DNA from 4 places in the Bradyrhizobium sp. 62B genome. Region 4 is predicted to be linked to each of the others. Evidence: riboswitches for the same ligand, from Rfam matches in the RefSeq annotation. Region 4 holds a riboswitch; each other region holds the start of a gene.
What was found. Region 4 has a riboswitch for cobalamin ahead of ML401_RS16155 (TonB-dependent receptor). Riboswitches for the same ligand answer to the same signal wherever they lie in the genome.
Positions count from the first base shown of each region.

Region 1: it holds a riboswitch for cobalamin, as region 4 does, so the genes downstream of both, ML401_RS12725 (energy-coupling factor ABC transporter permease) here and ML401_RS16155 (TonB-dependent receptor) in region 4, are expected to answer to the same signal.
Region 2: it holds a riboswitch for cobalamin, as region 4 does, so the genes downstream of both, ML401_RS12745 (TonB-dependent siderophore receptor) here and ML401_RS16155 (TonB-dependent receptor) in region 4, are expected to answer to the same signal.
Region 3: it holds a riboswitch for cobalamin, as region 4 does, so the genes downstream of both, ML401_RS12660 (DUF1636 domain-containing protein) here and ML401_RS16155 (TonB-dependent receptor) in region 4, are expected to answer to the same signal.

Region 1 is NZ_CP092841.2:2,728,988-2,733,192, reverse strand. It holds gene cobT (nicotinate-nucleotide--dimethylbenzimidazole phosphoribosyltransferase) at 1-116, opposite strand, end outside; gene cobF (precorrin-6A synthase (deacetylating)) at 127-876, opposite strand; gene ML401_RS12725 (energy-coupling factor ABC transporter permease) at 919-1,596, opposite strand; cobalamin riboswitch at 1,633-1,852, opposite strand; gene cobA (uroporphyrinogen-III C-methyltransferase) at 1,898-2,629, opposite strand; gene ML401_RS12715 (cobyrinate a,c-diamide synthase) at 2,626-3,936, opposite strand; gene cobM (precorrin-4 C(11)-methyltransferase) at 3,936-4,205, opposite strand, start outside.
Region 2 is NZ_CP092841.2:2,733,226-2,737,430, reverse strand. It holds gene ML401_RS12745 (TonB-dependent siderophore receptor) at 1-2,347, opposite strand, end outside; cobalamin riboswitch at 2,462-2,664, opposite strand; gene ML401_RS12740 (histidine phosphatase family protein) at 2,737-3,309, shown strand; gene cobT (nicotinate-nucleotide--dimethylbenzimidazole phosphoribosyltransferase) at 3,302-4,205, opposite strand, start outside.
Region 3 is NZ_CP092841.2:2,716,376-2,720,580, reverse strand. It holds gene cobN (cobaltochelatase subunit CobN) at 1-872, opposite strand, end outside; gene cobW (cobalamin biosynthesis protein CobW) at 872-1,921, opposite strand; gene ML401_RS12660 (DUF1636 domain-containing protein) at 1,918-2,292, opposite strand; cobalamin riboswitch at 2,386-2,606, opposite strand; gene cobO (cob(I)yrinic acid a,c-diamide adenosyltransferase) at 2,647-3,282, shown strand; gene ML401_RS12650 (cobyric acid synthase) at 3,288-4,205, shown strand, end outside.
Region 4 is NZ_CP092841.2:3,448,681-3,452,885, forward strand. It holds gene ML401_RS16130 (adenylate/guanylate cyclase domain-containing protein) at 1-259, shown strand, start outside; gene ML401_RS16135 (hypothetical protein) at 365-556, shown strand; gene ML401_RS16140 (hypothetical protein) at 709-918, shown strand; gene ML401_RS16145 (fumarylacetoacetate hydrolase family protein) at 1,024-1,872, shown strand; gene ML401_RS16150 (hypothetical protein) at 1,955-2,212, shown strand; cobalamin riboswitch at 2,260-2,474, shown strand; gene ML401_RS16155 (TonB-dependent receptor) at 2,588-4,205, shown strand, end outside.

The DNA.
Region 1 (4,205 bases), 720 kb from region 4:
TCGAGCCGGCCGAGCGCACCGGTCGGCTTCGTCAGTTGCGCCTGACGCGCGATCGCCGCGTCGCGATGGACCGCGGAGATTTCGGGGCATTTCTGGGTGACCCAGTCGGGGAGCATGCTGCCTCGCTTAACGCGTACGCTTGAGAATGTAGCTGTCCATGATCCAGCCGTGGCGCGCGCGCGCCTCCTGCCGCACGGCCACGATGCGCGGGCCGGCCTCGGCGAGCGCGCCGGATAGGATGATCTGATCTTGCATGCCGAGATAGGCGCCCCAGTAAATGTGGAGGCTATCAGGATCGATCGACTGGAACGCCGTGCCGCCGTCGAGCATCACCACCACGGTGTCGACGCCTTGCGGCCAGCCGCCTTCGCGCAGGCGCCGTCCCGTCGTGACCAGAAATGGCTCGCCGATGTCGTTGAGCGGCAGCGCATGGGCCGCGCACAGCGCCTGGATCGAGGTGATGCCGGGCACCACTTCGATTTTAGGCAAGGGATCGAGCCGCCGCGCAATGCGCAGCGAGGAATCATACAGCGAGGGATCGCCCCAGATCAGCAGCGCAACCTTGCCCTCACCCTTGAGATGATCTGCGACCGCATGCTGCCAGGTCGCGGCAACCGCATCGTGCCAGTCGTCCACGCCCTTGCGGTAATCCGCTTCCTCGGTGTCGCGCACCGGAAGGTCGAACTCGGCGATACGCGTCGTTTGATTGGTCAGGACATCCGCGCAGATCGTCCGCCTGAGATCGGCGAGATCGGACTTCGCCGTTCCCTTGCGCGGGATCAGGACGAGGTCGGCGGCGTTGATGGCTTCAACGGCGGCGCGCGTGAGCTGGCCAGGATCGCCGCAACCGATGCCGATCAGGGAAAGCGTGAGCATCGCGGGCGCCGGGGGCGGCCATGACGGCCGCCCCTTGTCTCTTTAGGCCGCGTTGTGCAGGCGCGGGGTGACGAAGCCCGGCGCGGTGACGCCGCGCAGCGACTTCGCCAGCGCCAGCACGGCCAGATCAGCCAGCGGCTCGATCACGATGACCAGCGCGTAAGAGGCGGCGAACGTCGCGATGCTGGCGAGGTTGCTCATCGCAAAGCCCGAGCCGTAGAGCGCCCAGAACGCCACCCAGCCGATCACGCCGGCCTGATAGGTCGTCGACAGCGCCAGCGCCTGGCGATACTTCAAATCGACATAGGCGGTGTTGCGCGGGATGATCCGCGTTGCGATGGCCTGGATCGCGAACAGCGGCACCAGGAGCGTCGTGACATTCATGCCGTATTGCGGGATGTCGGCCGGCTCGAAGAACACGCCCTGAAGCAGCAGGCCGAACGCGAGGCCAAAGGCGGCGGGCGCCGCACCGAACAGCAGGAACAAGGTCGAGCCGAGAATGAAGTGGACCTCGGAGACGCCGACCGGGAAGTGCGGCAGGATCTCGAAGAAGACGAAGACGAGAACCGTCGTGGCCAAGGTGCGCGCGGCGAACGACGTCATGCCCTGCTCGCGTACGGTCTTGGCCGCGAGCTTCAGGGCAACGCCGCCTGCGGCGATGCCGGTTGCGTAACTCAACACGAGCTTGGCGCCCGTCACGATCCCGGGTTCGATATGCATGGCTCAGATCCTTCCTGCCGTCACACCCGACGGCCTTGGCCTCAAAACGTGCAGGGCCGGTCTCCTGGCTCGCGGTTCACTGGGTTCTCCGGCCTTCCCGGGCCTTGCGGCCCAGTGGCTGATCGGAGCCCCTCACCGCTTACAGTCGCGGGGGCGGCTGGGGTTTTGAGCGCCGCAACTTGGTCCGCCCATCCCCATTCCCGATTATGCTCCGGCGCTTTGCGCCGCGTTGAGCACCATGCCCCTCCTGTGTGCTCCTTTCGGCGCGCCTGCGTCAAGAGGCGAAGGGCGGCCGCGGCCGTCACGACGGATAATCCCCCGCCAGCGCGCCGAACAGGATCACGGCGGCGGTGGAAGCGGCGCCGCCGCGGGCAAGCTGCTCGGCAAGCTCGGCAATGGTGGTGCGGACCAGCCGCTCGTCGGAACGGCCGAGGGATTCGGCGACCAGCGCCGGCGTATCCGCGGCAAGCCCATGCGCGATCAATTTTGCGGCAAGCGCCGGAAAGGTGCGTCGGCCCATATAGACCACGGTCGTCGCTTCAGGATCGGCCAGCGCCGCCCAATTCAGGTTGGGCGGCAGCTCGCCGGTGACGTCCGCGCCGGTGATGAACTGCACCCGGCGCGAGGTGTGGCGCCTTGTCAGGGGAATGCCGGCCTGGGCCGCGGCGGCGCAAGCCGAGGTGACGCCGGGAACGATCTCATAGCCGATGCCGGCTTCGCGCAGCGTCTCGATCTCCTCCTCGAGGCGGCCGAATATCCCGGCATCGCCGGACTTCAGCCGCACCACGCGCGCGCCCGTTACGGCATAGTCGACCAGCAGACGGTTGACGTGATGCTGCTTGGTCGAGGGCCGCCCTGCCCGCTTACCGACCGCGACGAGATTGGCTTCGGGCCGGGCGAGATCGAGGATCGCGCCCGAGGCGAGATCGTCATAGAGCACGACGTCGGCCTCGCGCAGCCGCGCGGCGCCCTTGAGCGTGAGCAATTCAGGGTCGCCGGGTCCGGCGGAGATGAAGGAAACGAACCCGCTCACCGGTCCTCCGCGATCAGATGAAAGAACGTGCCGCTGACATGGCCGCGCCGCGAGCCGGTCTCGGCGATGATTGCACCCGTCGCATCATGCACGACCGCGAGCGGCGTGTCAGGCTGGGCGAGAATGGTCGAATAGTGAAACTCATGGCCGCGCAGGCGCGCCCCGGCGCGATGTCCCGGCATCGGCGCGGCGAGCGTCGCGAGGCGATAGCCCAGATGCATGCGGCGTTTGGCAAAGCTGGTCTCGAGGCCAAGCAGGTCTGTCATCTCATGGCGGATCCCGTCCGCGTCGGTCAAAGCGGCTCCCAGCACCATATAGCCCCCGCATTCGCCATGCACGGGCCGCGTTTCGGCGAAGGCGCGCAGGCCCTCGCGAAACCGCGCATTGGCCGCGATCCTGCCGGCATGGAGCTCGGGATAGCCGCCCGGCAGCCAGCACACATCGGCGCTCGCATCAGGCGCTTCATCGGCCAGCGGCGAGAACGGCACGATCTCGGCGCCCGCCGCGCGCCAGGCTTCAAGCATATGCGGATAGACGAAGGAGAACGCGGCATCACGCGCCAACGCAATGCGCTGGCCGGGCGGCACCACGTTCAGGCCATCCGCGGTCGGCCGCGGCGACCATCCGGCTGCGGATCGCAGCACCGCATCGAGATCGACACGCTCGGCGACGAAGCGCGCGGCCTCGTCGATCAGCTTGCCGATCTCGGCCTGCTCTTCGGCCTGCACCAGGCCGAGATGCCGCTTCGGCAGGCTGATCTCGGCATGACGCGGCAGCGCGCCGAACACGGCGATGCCGGCATCATTGAGCGCACGCCGCACCAGATCTTCATGGCGCGGACTGGCGACACGATTGAGCACGACGCCCGCGAGGCGCACACCGGCGCGGTAATCACGCAGGCCTGCGGCGATCGCCGCCGCTGTCTGCGCCTGTCCAGAGGGGTCGATCACCAGCAGCACCGGCCAGCCCAGCATCTCCGCAATGTCGGCGGTAGCACCGGTGCCGCAGACGCCGCGCGCGGCGACGCCGTCGAACAGGCCCATCGAGCCCTCGGCGAGCACGACATCGGCATCCGCGCCGCGGCTGACGAGATGGGCGATCGTTCCGCGGTCCATCGCCCAGCTATCGACATTGACGGAGGCGCGGCCCGTCGCAGCCGCGTGGAAGGCGGGATCGATGTAGTCGGGGCCACTCTTGAAGCACTGCACATTCAGGCCGCGATGGCGCCAGGCGCGTGCGAGCGCCAGCGTCAGCGTGGTCTTGCCGACGCCGGAGGCCGGCGCGGAGATGACAAGGCCCACCGCCATCACGACGCCTCCGGAAAGCGCGGCTCGGCGCCGACGGGCCGATAGCGACGGTCGTAGTCGGCGGCGTAGAGGCGGCTCTCGTCAAAATCCGCAGCGCCAAGCGTCTTGCCGACCAGGATCAGCGCAGTACGCTCCATCTCCGCGCCGACTGCTGCATCGAGCGTGCCGAGCGTCGCGCGCACGATACGCTGGTCCGGCCAGCTCGCGCGCCAGACGATCGCGACCGGACAAATTTCGCCGTAATGCGGCGTGAGCTCGGCGATGACTTG
Region 2 (4,205 bases), 720 kb from region 4:
CCGAGAGTTCATAGGTGCGCGGCGCACCGAGCAGGATCTGATCGGGATAGAACGGATCGCCCCAGATCGCGTAGCGCTTGTCGGTGATGTTGCGGACGCGGAAGGTCAGGCGGGCCTGGTCGACCGCACCAAACACGGTCTTGGGAATGTCGACGAAGGCGTAGACGTCCGCGACGGTGTAGGCCTTCATCGTCACCGTGTTGGCGTCGGTGTTGTAGCGGTCGCCGACATGGCGGCCGGTGATTCCGAGCTCCACCGGCCAGGGCGTGAAGAACCGATACGATGCGCCGGCATTGGCGACGATGCGCGGTACGTTCGGCGGCGTGTTGCCGGAAAACGATCCGCCGACGAAATTGTAATCGGCATAGCGCGCATCGACATAGGCAATGTTGCCCCACAGCCGCAACGGATCGATCGGACGCACCGAGGCGGCAAGCTCCACGCCCTTGGATTCCTGCCGCCCCGCGATGTTGAGCGCCTGCCCGCCGGCCGCGGCATAGACGTTCTTGCGCAGGATGTCGTAGGCCGAGAACGACCATTCCGCCCTGTTGTCCCAGAACAGGTGCTTGACGCCGGTCTCGTAGGTGCGCGCGGTGGTGAGATCGAGCGGCTGGGTCGGTGACAGCAAAAAGATGTTGTTGGCCGAGACGTCTGCGCCGGTGGCGTATTGACTGAAGAAGGTCAGGCCCGGCACGGCCTCCCAAGTGTAGCCGATGCGTCCCGTCACCGGCGCCCAGTCCTTGGTGTAAGGGAAACCCGCGTTCACAACCCCTACCGCGTCGGTCGAATTGCGGTCGAGCCCGATATGCTCGACGCGCAGGCCGCCGATCAGCGAGAACGTCCGCGTCAGCTTCAGCCGGTCCTCGAACGACAGCGCCTCGTTGTCGATCCGGGCGGTCTGCTGCTTGGTCGTAAGCGTGCCGTAGAAGCCGCGGTTGGGATCGACGAGGGACACGGAATCGCCGGGGAAATTGGCGGCGCCCGGCCTGACGAAATAGAGATAGCTCGAGGACAACGTCGTGACCAACCGGTTGCCGAAACCGGCGATGTCTGTGTCCCAGATCAGGTCTGTGACATTGCCGACGAGACGCTGGCTATGGGCGACGTAAAAGCGCTCGCGATCGACCAGGTTCGTTCCGGAATTGAACGCCTCAACCTCATTGTTGAACCACGTGCGCTCGGCGCCGTAGCCATAGGCTTGGCTCTTCAGCATGAGGTCAGGCGCCAGCTTCAGCTCGAAGCCACCGCGGAGCCACACTTCCTGCGCCACGTTGCGATTGTCGAGAACGTTGTAATTGGTGTTGAAGGTGCGGTCGTCGATGGTGACGGCGCCGAGGTTGGTCTTGTTGTAGTTCGAGACGTAATTGCCGGACACGATCCCGCTCGTCGCATGCGCGCCGCTGAAGGCGACCGGCACCAGCGGCGCGCCCCAATAGGCCTTGCCGCGATCCTCGCGATATTCGATCGCGCCCCAGACCTTGAGGCTGTCGGAGATGCGGTAGTTGAGCTGACCCGACACATCCAGCATCTTGGTATTGGTGTCGTCGACAAAACCGTTGAGCGAGGAACGGCTGATGTCGAAGCGGTAGTCGAGGCCTTGCACGTTGGTGCTGCCGCCCGAGCCGTAATGCGCGCGGAACGAGTTCAGCGAATCCCAGGCGAAGTCAGCCTCGTTCCGGATCGGTCCCGTATGCGGCTGCTTGGTGACGAAATTGATCGCACCGCCGGCAGCGCCCTCGCCTGACATCAGCGAGGCCGGACCCTTGAGGAATTCGACGGCTTCCAGATTGGCGGTGTCCATGATCCGCGAGGTCATGTTCTGCGGGCCGATCTTGATGCCGTTGTAGAGCGTGTTGATCTGGCTGTTGGTGAAGCCGCGCATCGAGAAACCTGCCGGCTCCCCCGGCGCATCCCCGGAGGTGACGCCGACCGCGCCCTGCGCGACCTCGGACACGGTGCGATAGCCCTGCTCGCGCATGGTCTCGGCCGAGATCACCTCGACGGTCGCCGGCGTCTCGCGCACCGTCAGGCCGAGCCGCGAGGCGCTTTCGGCCACCGCATTGCTGTTGAGCGGTGTCGCCGCCTGCGTCTGTACGGCATCGCCCGGCACCGCAGGCTTTGGCGCTGCCGTCACAGCGGATCTGCGCGACGACGCGCGGCGGGCGCTTTGCCCCTCCCGGCTAGCAGGCTTCGCCTGCTTGCGGGATTGGGCCGGCGAGATTTCGACCGCCGGCAGCCGTTCGCGAGCCTGCTGCGCCATCGCGGCGGGCAGATCGGCCACTGCCAACGTGAGCGCTGCGGAGGCGATCAGGAAGCGGCGCGGTCGTAGGATGCGGATGGAAGACACGGCACAAAACCTCGGTATGACGTCAGTGGCACGTCACAGCGAACGAGGTCTCACCTTGGGCCTTGCAGCCGTCCGATGAAGCCGAATGTCTGTACTCCCCGACCGACATCTTCGCGTGTGACCACGGCTGACGGCAGGTCTCCTGGCTCGCGGGTCAGTACCTTGCGTCGCCTTCCCGGGACCGAGATGCCCAGTGGCTCGTGATGCAAGATTCGCCGCTTACAGTTGCGGGGGCAGCCACGGCATTGGGGACAATTTCCCCGCACCGCATTCCCTTTTCATCCCCTCTCGGGGAAACCGTCGCGAGCATCTAGGATTACCATCGCGACGGAGTCAATGTATCCCATGCGCTGTTATTGCCACAGCGACCAACTTCCTTGGAGATGAGCATGGAAGGCGAGACCTTCCTCTGGCTGATCCGGCATGCGCCGGTCGACGGCATCAAAGGCACCATCCACGCCGCCGACGCACCGGCCGACCTCGGCGATCGCGCGCAATTGGAGGCGCTGCAGCGCCATCTGCCGCGGAATGCCGCAAGCTATGCCAGCCCGTCGCGGCGTACGGTCGAGACGGCGCGCGCGCTGGGGCTCGAACCGGAGCTGGTCAGCGAATTCCGCGAGCAGGATTTCGGCGACTGGACCGGCCATCGGCACGACGAACTCGCTGCCACCGGCGGCGAGACTTACGCCCAGTTCTGGAATGATCCGGCAGGCGGGCGGCCACCGGGCGGCGAAAGCTTTGCGGATCAGGTCGCGCGTGTCCGGCTGGGCCTGTCGCGGATCGGAGCCGGACCGGCCACGCTCGTCGTGCATTCCGGCACCATCCGCGCAGCGCTCTGCATCGCGCTGGATCTCACGCCGCAGGCCGCCTTGCGCTTCGTGATCGATCCGCTGTCGCTGACCCGGATCGATCGCCTCGCGACCGGATGGCGCGTCGTCTCGGTCAATCAGCGGGTCAGCTAGGCCTGTCCGGCACATTGGCTTCGGCAAAGGTCGCCATGCCGTTGTGGAGTGCGCAGGCGCTGCGCACCAAGGGCAGCGCGATGGCGGCGCCCGATCCCTCGCCGAGCCTGAGATCGAGGCTGATCAGCGGCTGCACGTTCAGCGCGCGCAGCACCAGCCGGTGCCCCTGCTCGGCCGATTGATGCGACGGCAGCAGGAACGGCTGGCACAACGGGTTCAGCCGCACTGTTGCGAGCGCTGCGACCGACACGATGAAGCCGTCGATCAATACGGGAATGCGGCGCTGCGCGGCCGCGATGATCGCGCCCGAGATCGCCGCGATTTCGAGACCGCCGACGGCGCACAGGATTTTTTCGGGCGAAACGCCGGCAACGCCATGATGCGCGATCGCCGCGTCGATCACCCGCGCCTTGTGCGCCCGGCCAGCGGCATCGACGCCGGTCCCGCTGCCTGCGATCTCCTCGGCGCTGATGCCGAGCAGGCTCGCGGCAATCGCTGCCGATGTGGTGGTGTTGCCGATCCCCATCTCGCCGAAGATCAGGAGATCAGGCGGGTTGGCCGCCGCACGCGCGACCGCGCGCTGGCCGGCCTCGAAGGCGAACGCCAGTTCCGCAGGTGTGAGCGCGGCTTCGACGCTGAAATCGCGCGTGCCATAGCGCGGCTTGTCGGTGACGATTCCCGTCATCTCCTCCTGCGCAAGCGTGCCGGCGTCGACCACTTCCAGGCTGCAGCCAAGCTCGCGCGCCAGCACCGAGATCGCGGCACCGCCCGCGGCAAAATTCGCCATCATCGCGATGGTCACCGCTTGCGGATAGGCCGACACGCCCTGGGCGACGATGCCGTGGTCGCCGGCGAAGACGACGATCGGCACGCGCGCCGCGCGCGGCTGCTCGGTG
Region 3 (4,205 bases), 730 kb from region 4:
GCCGTGGACAGCGCGACCTGGAACACGGGGCACGATGCGGCATCGAACGGCGTCGTGCCGTCGTTGCCGATCGCGGAGAACGCCGTTGCGTTGACGATCGCCGCCGGAGGATTCGTCGCAAGATACGCGCGCAACCAGCCCGCGACACCCGGAGCCTTCAGCGAGGTGACGAACGCGCCGAACGCGTCAAAACCCTTCTCGCGCAGCGCCGCGATCAGCGCATCGACCGGGCCGGTGTCGGCGGCCGTGAGATAGGAGCGATAGAAGGTCACCAGCGCGAGGGGCTTCCCCCCGCCGCCCGCCGGCGCAGCAATGACACCGCGCGCGGGATCGTAGAATCCCATCTCGGGCACGGTCATGTCGCCGACTACAGGCCCGGCATAAAGTCCCGAGGCCAGCGCCAGCTGCGCAATCGCCGCTTGCGCCGCGACCGGGCCGCCGGTGTCGCAGAGCACCTTGAGGCGCCGCAGCGTCGAGACCGGCAAGGTCGAATAGGCATCGAGCCTGACGTCGTCGCGGCCATCGGCCGGCAGCACGGCGAGCACGATGCCGCGATCCTTCGCCAGTTGCTGGAGCGCCGCGAGGCCGTATGGCCAATAGGATTCGCCGCCGATCAGCCGCACCAGAATGCCGCGCGCCTGCGACAGCGTGCGCTCGACATAGGTATCGACCGACAGCGGATGACGCAGCTCGGCGAGGTTGGCGAGCCGCAGCGACGGCAGGCTGCTCCGGCCACGGCGCCAGCCGGCTGCGAAGGCAGCAAGGTCAGAATCCGAATACGAGAGCACCACGAGATCGGCCGGGTCCTGGCCGATGTCTCTTGGCGTCGCGGTCTCCTCGAGACCGCGGCTCTCGCGGAAGACGACGTGCATCAGATGCCAAGCCTTGAAATACCAAGTCCTGCCTTGATGGCGGCCTCATCGATATCGCCATGCTCGCCGATCACGACGAGCTTTGATTGCCGGAGACCCGCGCCCCAGGGCTTATCGAACTGATGGCGCACGCGCTCGCCCACGGCCTGCAGCAACAGGCGCATGGGCTTGCCCGCGACCGCGATGTAGCCCTTGGCGCGCAGCACGTTCTGCTCGCGCGCCAGCTTCTGCACCGAGGCGACCAGCGCGTCGATGTCGGCGACCTCAGGGAGATCGATCACGACGGAGGCAAAATCATCGTGCTCGTGCTCCTCCTCGCCGTCGTGATGCGAGGGACGTGCGGCGAGATCGTTCTCGGCGGCAGCGCCGAGGCCGAGGATCACGCGCGCGTCGATCGCGCCGTCAGTGACGGGCAGCATCGGCACGCGGCGCGGCATCTCGGCGGTGATCACAGCCTTGGCGGCTTCGATCCCGGCGGCGCCCGCAAGGTCGGCCTTGGTCAGCAGCACGATGTCGGCGCAGGCGATCTGGTCCTCGAACACTTCCGACAGCGGCGTCTCGTGGTCGAGATTTTCGTCCGCCGCGCGCTGCGCTTCGACCGCATCAGGATCGGGCGCGAAGCGGCCGGCCGCGACGGCCTCGGCATCGGCCAGCGCGATCACGCCGTCGACCGTGATGCGCGAGCGGATCTCGGGCCAGTCGAACGCCTTCAAAAGTGGCTTCGGCAACGCCAGGCCCGAGGTCTCGATCAGGATGTGATCGGGCCGCACCGGGCGCGCCAAGAGCTGCTCCATGGTCGGAATGAAATCATCAGCGACGGTGCAGCAGATGCAGCCATTGGCGAGTTCGACGATGTTCTCTTCGGGGCAATTGGCGTCGGCGCAGGACTTCAGGATCTCGCCGTCGACGCCCTCGCTGCCGAACTCGTTGACGAGCACGGCGAGCTTCTTGCCATTGGGGTTTGCGAGCAGATGCTGGATCAGCGTCGTCTTGCCGGAGCCGAGGAAACCGGTGACCACCGTCACAGGGACTTTTGCGAGCGAGCTCATTCGGCGGCCTCCGGCACGACGGCGACAGGGGGAATGCGGGCAAGCGACTGCTTGCGGAAGATTTCGGGACGACTGCGCCAGGGCACGAGGCCATCGGGCGCGGCCGCATAGGCCGCAGCGCCTGCGACCACGTCCTGCGCATTCGTCTCGGACAAGCGGCCATAGACATAGGACCAGCGGCCGGGCGCGCTGAGCGCGACCGAGCAGCCCTGGCTGCATGCAGAGAGGCATTCGACGGGAACCACATTGACGCCGTCGGGCACGCCGGCCTCGAGGATCGCACCATGCAGGCGCTTGCCGGGCGTCGTCTCGCCCTCGCCGAGCGTCTCGCCGGCACGGCAGGTGATGCAGACATGAAGTGTGACGGTCATCGCCTCTTCCAGATATCAGCGGGAGGCGATGAGGCACACGGACCATTCTTCAGAAGGGTCCGTTTCCCCGTCGCGGAACACCCCGTCCGCCGGTCCAAAACTCGTCGCGCTGGCAGGTCTCCCGGCTTGCGGAGCAGGGTTTTGCCCTTCGATCCCCGCCTTCCCGATTCCCGTGGGAATCAGTGGCTTCGGGCATCTCTCCGGTCACGGTCGCGGGGGCGGCTGCATTTTGGACCCTAATCTTGCCGATTCGGACCCTATCGCATTCCCTCTTCGCCTGTCATAGGACAGGAACCAACGCCGGGCCACCATTTGCCGGTGGCCGCCTCTTGTCAAGCCGAAGGACCGGGACCCATGACGCCTGAACCGGATACCCAAACAACCGAGGACACCGACGTCAGGCACGCCCAGAAAATGGCGAAGAAGAAGGCCGCCCGCGACAAGATCATGGCGACCAAGAGCGGCGAAAAGGGCCTCATCATCGTCCACACCGGCGCCGGCAAGGGCAAGTCCTCCTCGGCTTTCGGCATGATCGTGCGCTGCGTCGCTCACGGCTTCCCCTGCGCCGTCGTGCAGTTCATCAAGGGCGCCTGGGACACCGGCGAGCGGCGCCTGCTCACCGGCCATTTCGGCGAGCTCTGTCAGTTCCACGCGATGGGCGAAGGCTTCACCTGGGAGACACAGGACCGCGCCCGCGACATCGCCGCCGCGCGCGCCGGCTGGGAGAAGGCCAAGGAGCTGATCCTTGACGAGAGCTTGCGCATGGTCGTGCTCGACGAGATCAACATCGCGCTGCGCTACGACTACCTCGACATCGCCGAGGTGGTGGAGTTCCTGACGACCTCGAAGCCGCCGACGACTCACGTCGTGCTCACCGGGCGCAACGCCAAGGACGAGCTGATCGAGATCGCCGATCTCGTCACCGAGATGACGCTGGTCAAGCACCCCTTCCGCTCCGGCATCAAGGCGCAGGCCGGCGTCGAGTTCTGAAGTCGATGGCACGGGCGCTGATGATTCAGGGGGCCGGCTCGGACGTGGGCAAGTCGCTCATCGTCGCCGGTCTCGCGCGCGCCTTCACGCGGCGGGGCTTGCGTGTGCTCCCCTTCAAGCCGCAGAACATGTCGAACAACGCGGCCGTCACCGTCGATGGCGGCGAGATCGGCCGCGCGCAGGCGCTGCAGGCGCTCGCGGCCGGCGTCGAGCCGCACACCGACATGAACCCGGTGCTGCTCAAGCCCGAGACCGATGTCGGCGCGCAGGTCATCGTGCATGGCAAGCGCATCGCGACGGCGCGTGCGCGCGACTACGCGGCCATGAAACCCTCGCTGATGGGCGCGGTGCTGGAGAGCTTTGAGCGGCTGAAGGCGCGCGCCGATCTGGTGCTGGTCGAAGGCGCCGGCAGTCCGGCCGAAGTGAATCTGCGCAAGGCCGACATCGCCAATATGGGCTTTGCGCGCAAGGCCGACGTGCCCGTCGTGCTGATCGGCGACATCGATCGCGGCGGCGTCATCGCGCAGCTCGTCGGCATCAAGACGGTGATCGATCCTGACGATGCCGCGATGATCCAAGGTTTTGTCATCAACAAGTTCCGCGGCGATCCCACGCTGTTCGACGACGGCTACAGGCTGATCGAAGAAAAAAACGCCTGGCGCGGTTTCGGCGTGCTGCCCTGGTTTGCCCGCGCCGGCGAGCTGCCGGCCGAGGATGCGCTAGGGCTCAGCGACGCGCGCAAGCCGGGCCAGTGCAAGATCGCGTGCCTCGCGCTGTCGCGGATCGCCAATTTCGACGATCTCGATCCGCTCAAGCTCGAGCCTTCAGTCGATCTCGTGATGGTGCGCCCCGGCGAAGCAATCCCCGGCGACGTCAGGCTCGTCATCATCCCCGGCTCGAAGTCCACCCGCGGCGATCTCGAC
Region 4 (4,205 bases):
GCCGCAGACGATCTTCGAGGTGATGGCGAGGGCTGGCGCGCTCACGGATGCGCAATTTGGCTTGCGCACGCACTATGCCGAGGCGCTCGCCGCCTATCGCGCCCGGCGCTTCGATGCGGCGCGCGCGGCCTTTGGCGCGGCGCTCGAAGCCGTCCCCGGCGACGGCCCCTCGCGCACGATGCTCGGCCGCATCGCGCAGTTCGAGGCGAGCCCGCCGGACCAGGGATGGGACGGCGCCTGGCGCCTCGACAGCAAATAGCCTGCCGCACCGGAAAAATTATTTCTACGGGATAACGATGTTCGCCGTGACCTATTTCCCGGGCTTAGGTTGGGTGTCCTTGTGGCGTTTGATGGGGACACGCCGATGCCAGAACTTCAGGACAGGCTGGAACGGTTCGAGACGCTCACCGCCGAATGCGAGCTGATCGCCAAGCTCGCCACCGACAGCACCAAGCGCGAGTTCTATCTGAAGCTTTCGGAGCAGTACCGTCAGCTGGCGCTGGACATGCGGCAGGCGATCGCGACCAAGGCGGCGGAAACTCAGGCGGCGGCCTGAGGCCGGCTGCAATCCGTTCTTAACGTTTGGCGCGCATCCTGATGGCATGCGGGCGTCGCTGATCGGCTGTGCCCGTGTTGGGAAGGCCGGGGTTCGCTGCAATGCAGCGTGCGCCGTGAACGTCGTTTTGCCATGCCTCACAGGGCAATCCCATGCGCCTCGTTGCCGTGATCATCATCGCGCTCATGACGGCGGCCTGCGACCAGGAGCAGGACATCACCGGCTCGACGCCGGTCTGTCCCTTGCGGAACTACAGCTACAACCCCCGCGACATGAACCAGTGCGTCAATGCCTGCAAATCATGCGATCGCGGCACAACCGTCACCTGCACGACCTCCTGCAGCCTCAAGGGCGCGCGCTGAGCGCATCGCCTGCTGCCTTGCAGGGATCGCAACCGCGCCATCCCCGGCCGCCATCGTCCCCGCCATCTCGACCTGATAGGGTCGGTTGGAGCAGGGGGACATCGGATGAAATTCGCAAGCTTTGAAATCAACAACGTGGCGTCATGGGGTCTGGTGGACGGCGACGCCGTGGCCGATCTCGGCGCGGTGCTGGGCGATCGCTATCCCGATCTCAAATCGGCGATCGCCGCGGGCGTTCTGTCCGAGGTCGCCGCCGCGGCAGCCCGGGCGAAGCGCCATCCGCTGGCCAGCATCGCCTTCCTGCCTGTGATCCCGAACCCCGACAAGATCCTCTGCATCGGGCTCAACTATGAGAACCACCGCAAGGAGACCGGGCGTACCGAGGTCGACAATCCCACCGTGTTCGGCCGCTTCGCCAACAGCCAGACCGGGCATCTCACCGACATCATCCGCCCGAAGGTCTCGACCCAGCTCGACTTCGAGGGCGAGCTCGCCGTCGTGATCGGCAAGGCCGGCCGCTACATCCCCCGCGCCGAGGCGTTCGGCCATGTGGCCGGCTATGCCTGCTACAACGAGGGCAGCGTCCGCGACTACCAGCGCCATACCCATCAGTTCACGCCGGGCAAGAACTTTCCCGCCACCGGCGCCTTCGGCCCGTTCCTGGTGACGCCCGACGAGGTCGGAGAGGTCGGGCCGCTGCGGCTGCAGACCCGGCTCAACGGCGAGGTGGTGCAGGACACCACCATCGATCAGATGATCTTCGATATCCCGCGCCAGATCGAATATTGCTCGCAGTTTACCCGGCTCGAGCCCGGCGACGTCATCGCCACCGGCACGCCGGGCGGCGTCGGCTCGCGGCGCACCCCGCCGCTCTGGATGAAGGCGGGCGATGTCGTCGAGGTCGAGATCGACAAGGTCGGCCTGCTGCGCAATGCCGTCGCCGACGAGGCCTGACGGAACCGACGGTGCTGGGGCACCGGAACGATTCACATGGGTTAGCCATTGAAGACGAGGGCAGGACGCGGAGTCCGATGGAATGGGTATGCTCGATCCCGGCCGATTTCTGGTGTCGTGCTCGCATTGCGACGCCTGGCCGATGGCGGCCAATGTGAAGCGGTCGAGCTGGTCGGCGTCGCCGCATGAGGTTCGCTTTGTCTGCACGCGCTGCCGCCGCGAGGAGACTGCGATCGTCTCGGCCTCCGGCGAATTGACCCCGATCAAGCGCGTCGATGTTCCGCCTCGCGATGTCGCTGCCGCCTGGGCCCAGGCCCAGCGTTTGCGAGGGCGGACTTGAGCCGCAGTTGCTACACCGACTGGCCGATTGACTCTCCGGCGGAACGGCACGTAGATGATCGTGACGGTTCTCCTCATGGAGATCAAAAGGGAATGTGGTGCGGGACGTCCCAACGCCGGGATTTGTCTCAACGCCACGGCTGCCCCCGCAACTGTAAGCGGTGAATCTTTCGTCCTGTGCCACTGGGAATCTCGGTCCTGGGAAGGCGACGCAAGGTAACGACCCGCGAGCCAGGAGACCTGCCGTCAGCCGTGGTCACACGCGAGGATGTCGGTCGGGGAGTACAGACATTGGCTTCACCGGAGCAGCCCATCGCTCTGCCGTGAAACCTCGTTCGCTGTGACGTGCCACCGACGTCATACCGAGGTTACAACATTGTCCCGTCTCGCTTCTGCTGCCCGGCGCCTCAGCGTAGGCCTGTTCGCATCCGTCTCGCTCCATTCGCTCGGTCTCTCCGCCGCCTTCGCCCAGCATGCTGTCGCCGAGCAGTTGCCGCCGGTCGAGGTGAGCAAGCCCGACGATCAGAACCGCACGCGGGCCAGGGCGATCGGTGAGGGCGAGACGACGAGGCCGCGGCGAGCCGCGAATGTCGCGCCGGCAGGCAATGGCACCGGCTCATCCGGCCCGGGCTCCGAGGCTGTCGCGGGTGACGGCGGCATCGTCGGAGCCGCCACGACCGTCATCACGGCCGCGGATATCGCGCATGCGCCGTCGCAGACGCTTGCCGAGATCATCGCCACGCAGACTCCGGGAGCCCAGATCACGACGTTCTATGGCGGCCAGATCGGCGCCAAGACCAGCGTGGACCTGCGTGGCTTCGGCGCCTTTGCCACCGCCAACACGCTGGTGCTGGTCAACGGCCGGCGGCTCAATGATGTCGACATGGCGCAGGTGGACCTCTCCACCATCCCGCTCAATTCCATCGAGCGTATCGAGATCACGCGCGGCAACTCCGGCGCGGTGCTCTACGGCGACAACGCGGTCGGCGGCGTGATCAACATCGTCACCAAGACCGGAAGCGGCGGACCGCCCGTGACCGCGCGCATCGAGGCCGCCTTCGGCTCGTTCAACACCAGGCTCGGCAATGTCTCGACCTCGCTCAATTCCGGGCCGTGGTCGACCTCGTTCTACGGCAATGCCGTCAGCACCGACGGCTATCGCGACAACAATCGCTATTCCCAGCAGAATGGCGTCGGCAATCTCAATTACACGACGCCGGGCCTGACGGCGTTTCTCACGGTCACCGGCGACAATCAGGAGCTGCGCCTGCCGGGCGGCCGCACCGTCGATCCCTCCATCGGCCTCGACGAGCTCAAGACCAGCCGCCGAGGCACCAGCACGCCGTTCAACTACGCCAACCAGCAGGGCATTAGCGCGACAGCCGGCTTCACCAAGACCCTGGTCAACGGCGTCGATCTCATCGTCGACGGCGGTGTGCGCGACAAGAAGCAGCAGAGCGCGTTCTTCTCCAGCCCGGCGCCGGTTCCTGCCTTCTTCACCTCGACTTATGTCGATTCCAACCTGACGACGTGGTCGATCACGCCGCGGCTCAGCGTGAAGAGCCTGCTGCTCGGCATGCCGTCGCAGCTCCTGACTGGCATCGACTACTACGATGCGAGCTTCCGGCAGGACCGCGGCGCCGGGCAGGGGCTCGCCGCCTGGCACAATTACGACCTCAGGCAGCAGACGGTCGCCGGTTATTTCCAGCACACATTGGGAGTCGCGCCCACGACCGACATCTCCTACGGGGCGCGGGTGCAGAACGTCAGGCTTGCGGCACGCGACAATTTCGACGCGGCGGCGCCGTTCAACGCCGACATCGGCGCGTCGCCGCTGACCAGCGAGGAGACCCAATATGCGCTGCATCTGGGAGCCGAGCATCGCCTCAATGACGTGGTCTCGCTGTTCGGCCGCGCCGCGCGCGCCTTCCGCACGCCTGACGTCGACGAGCGGCTGTCCTCGGGGCCGTCCTTCGATCCCCTGACCTTCGCGG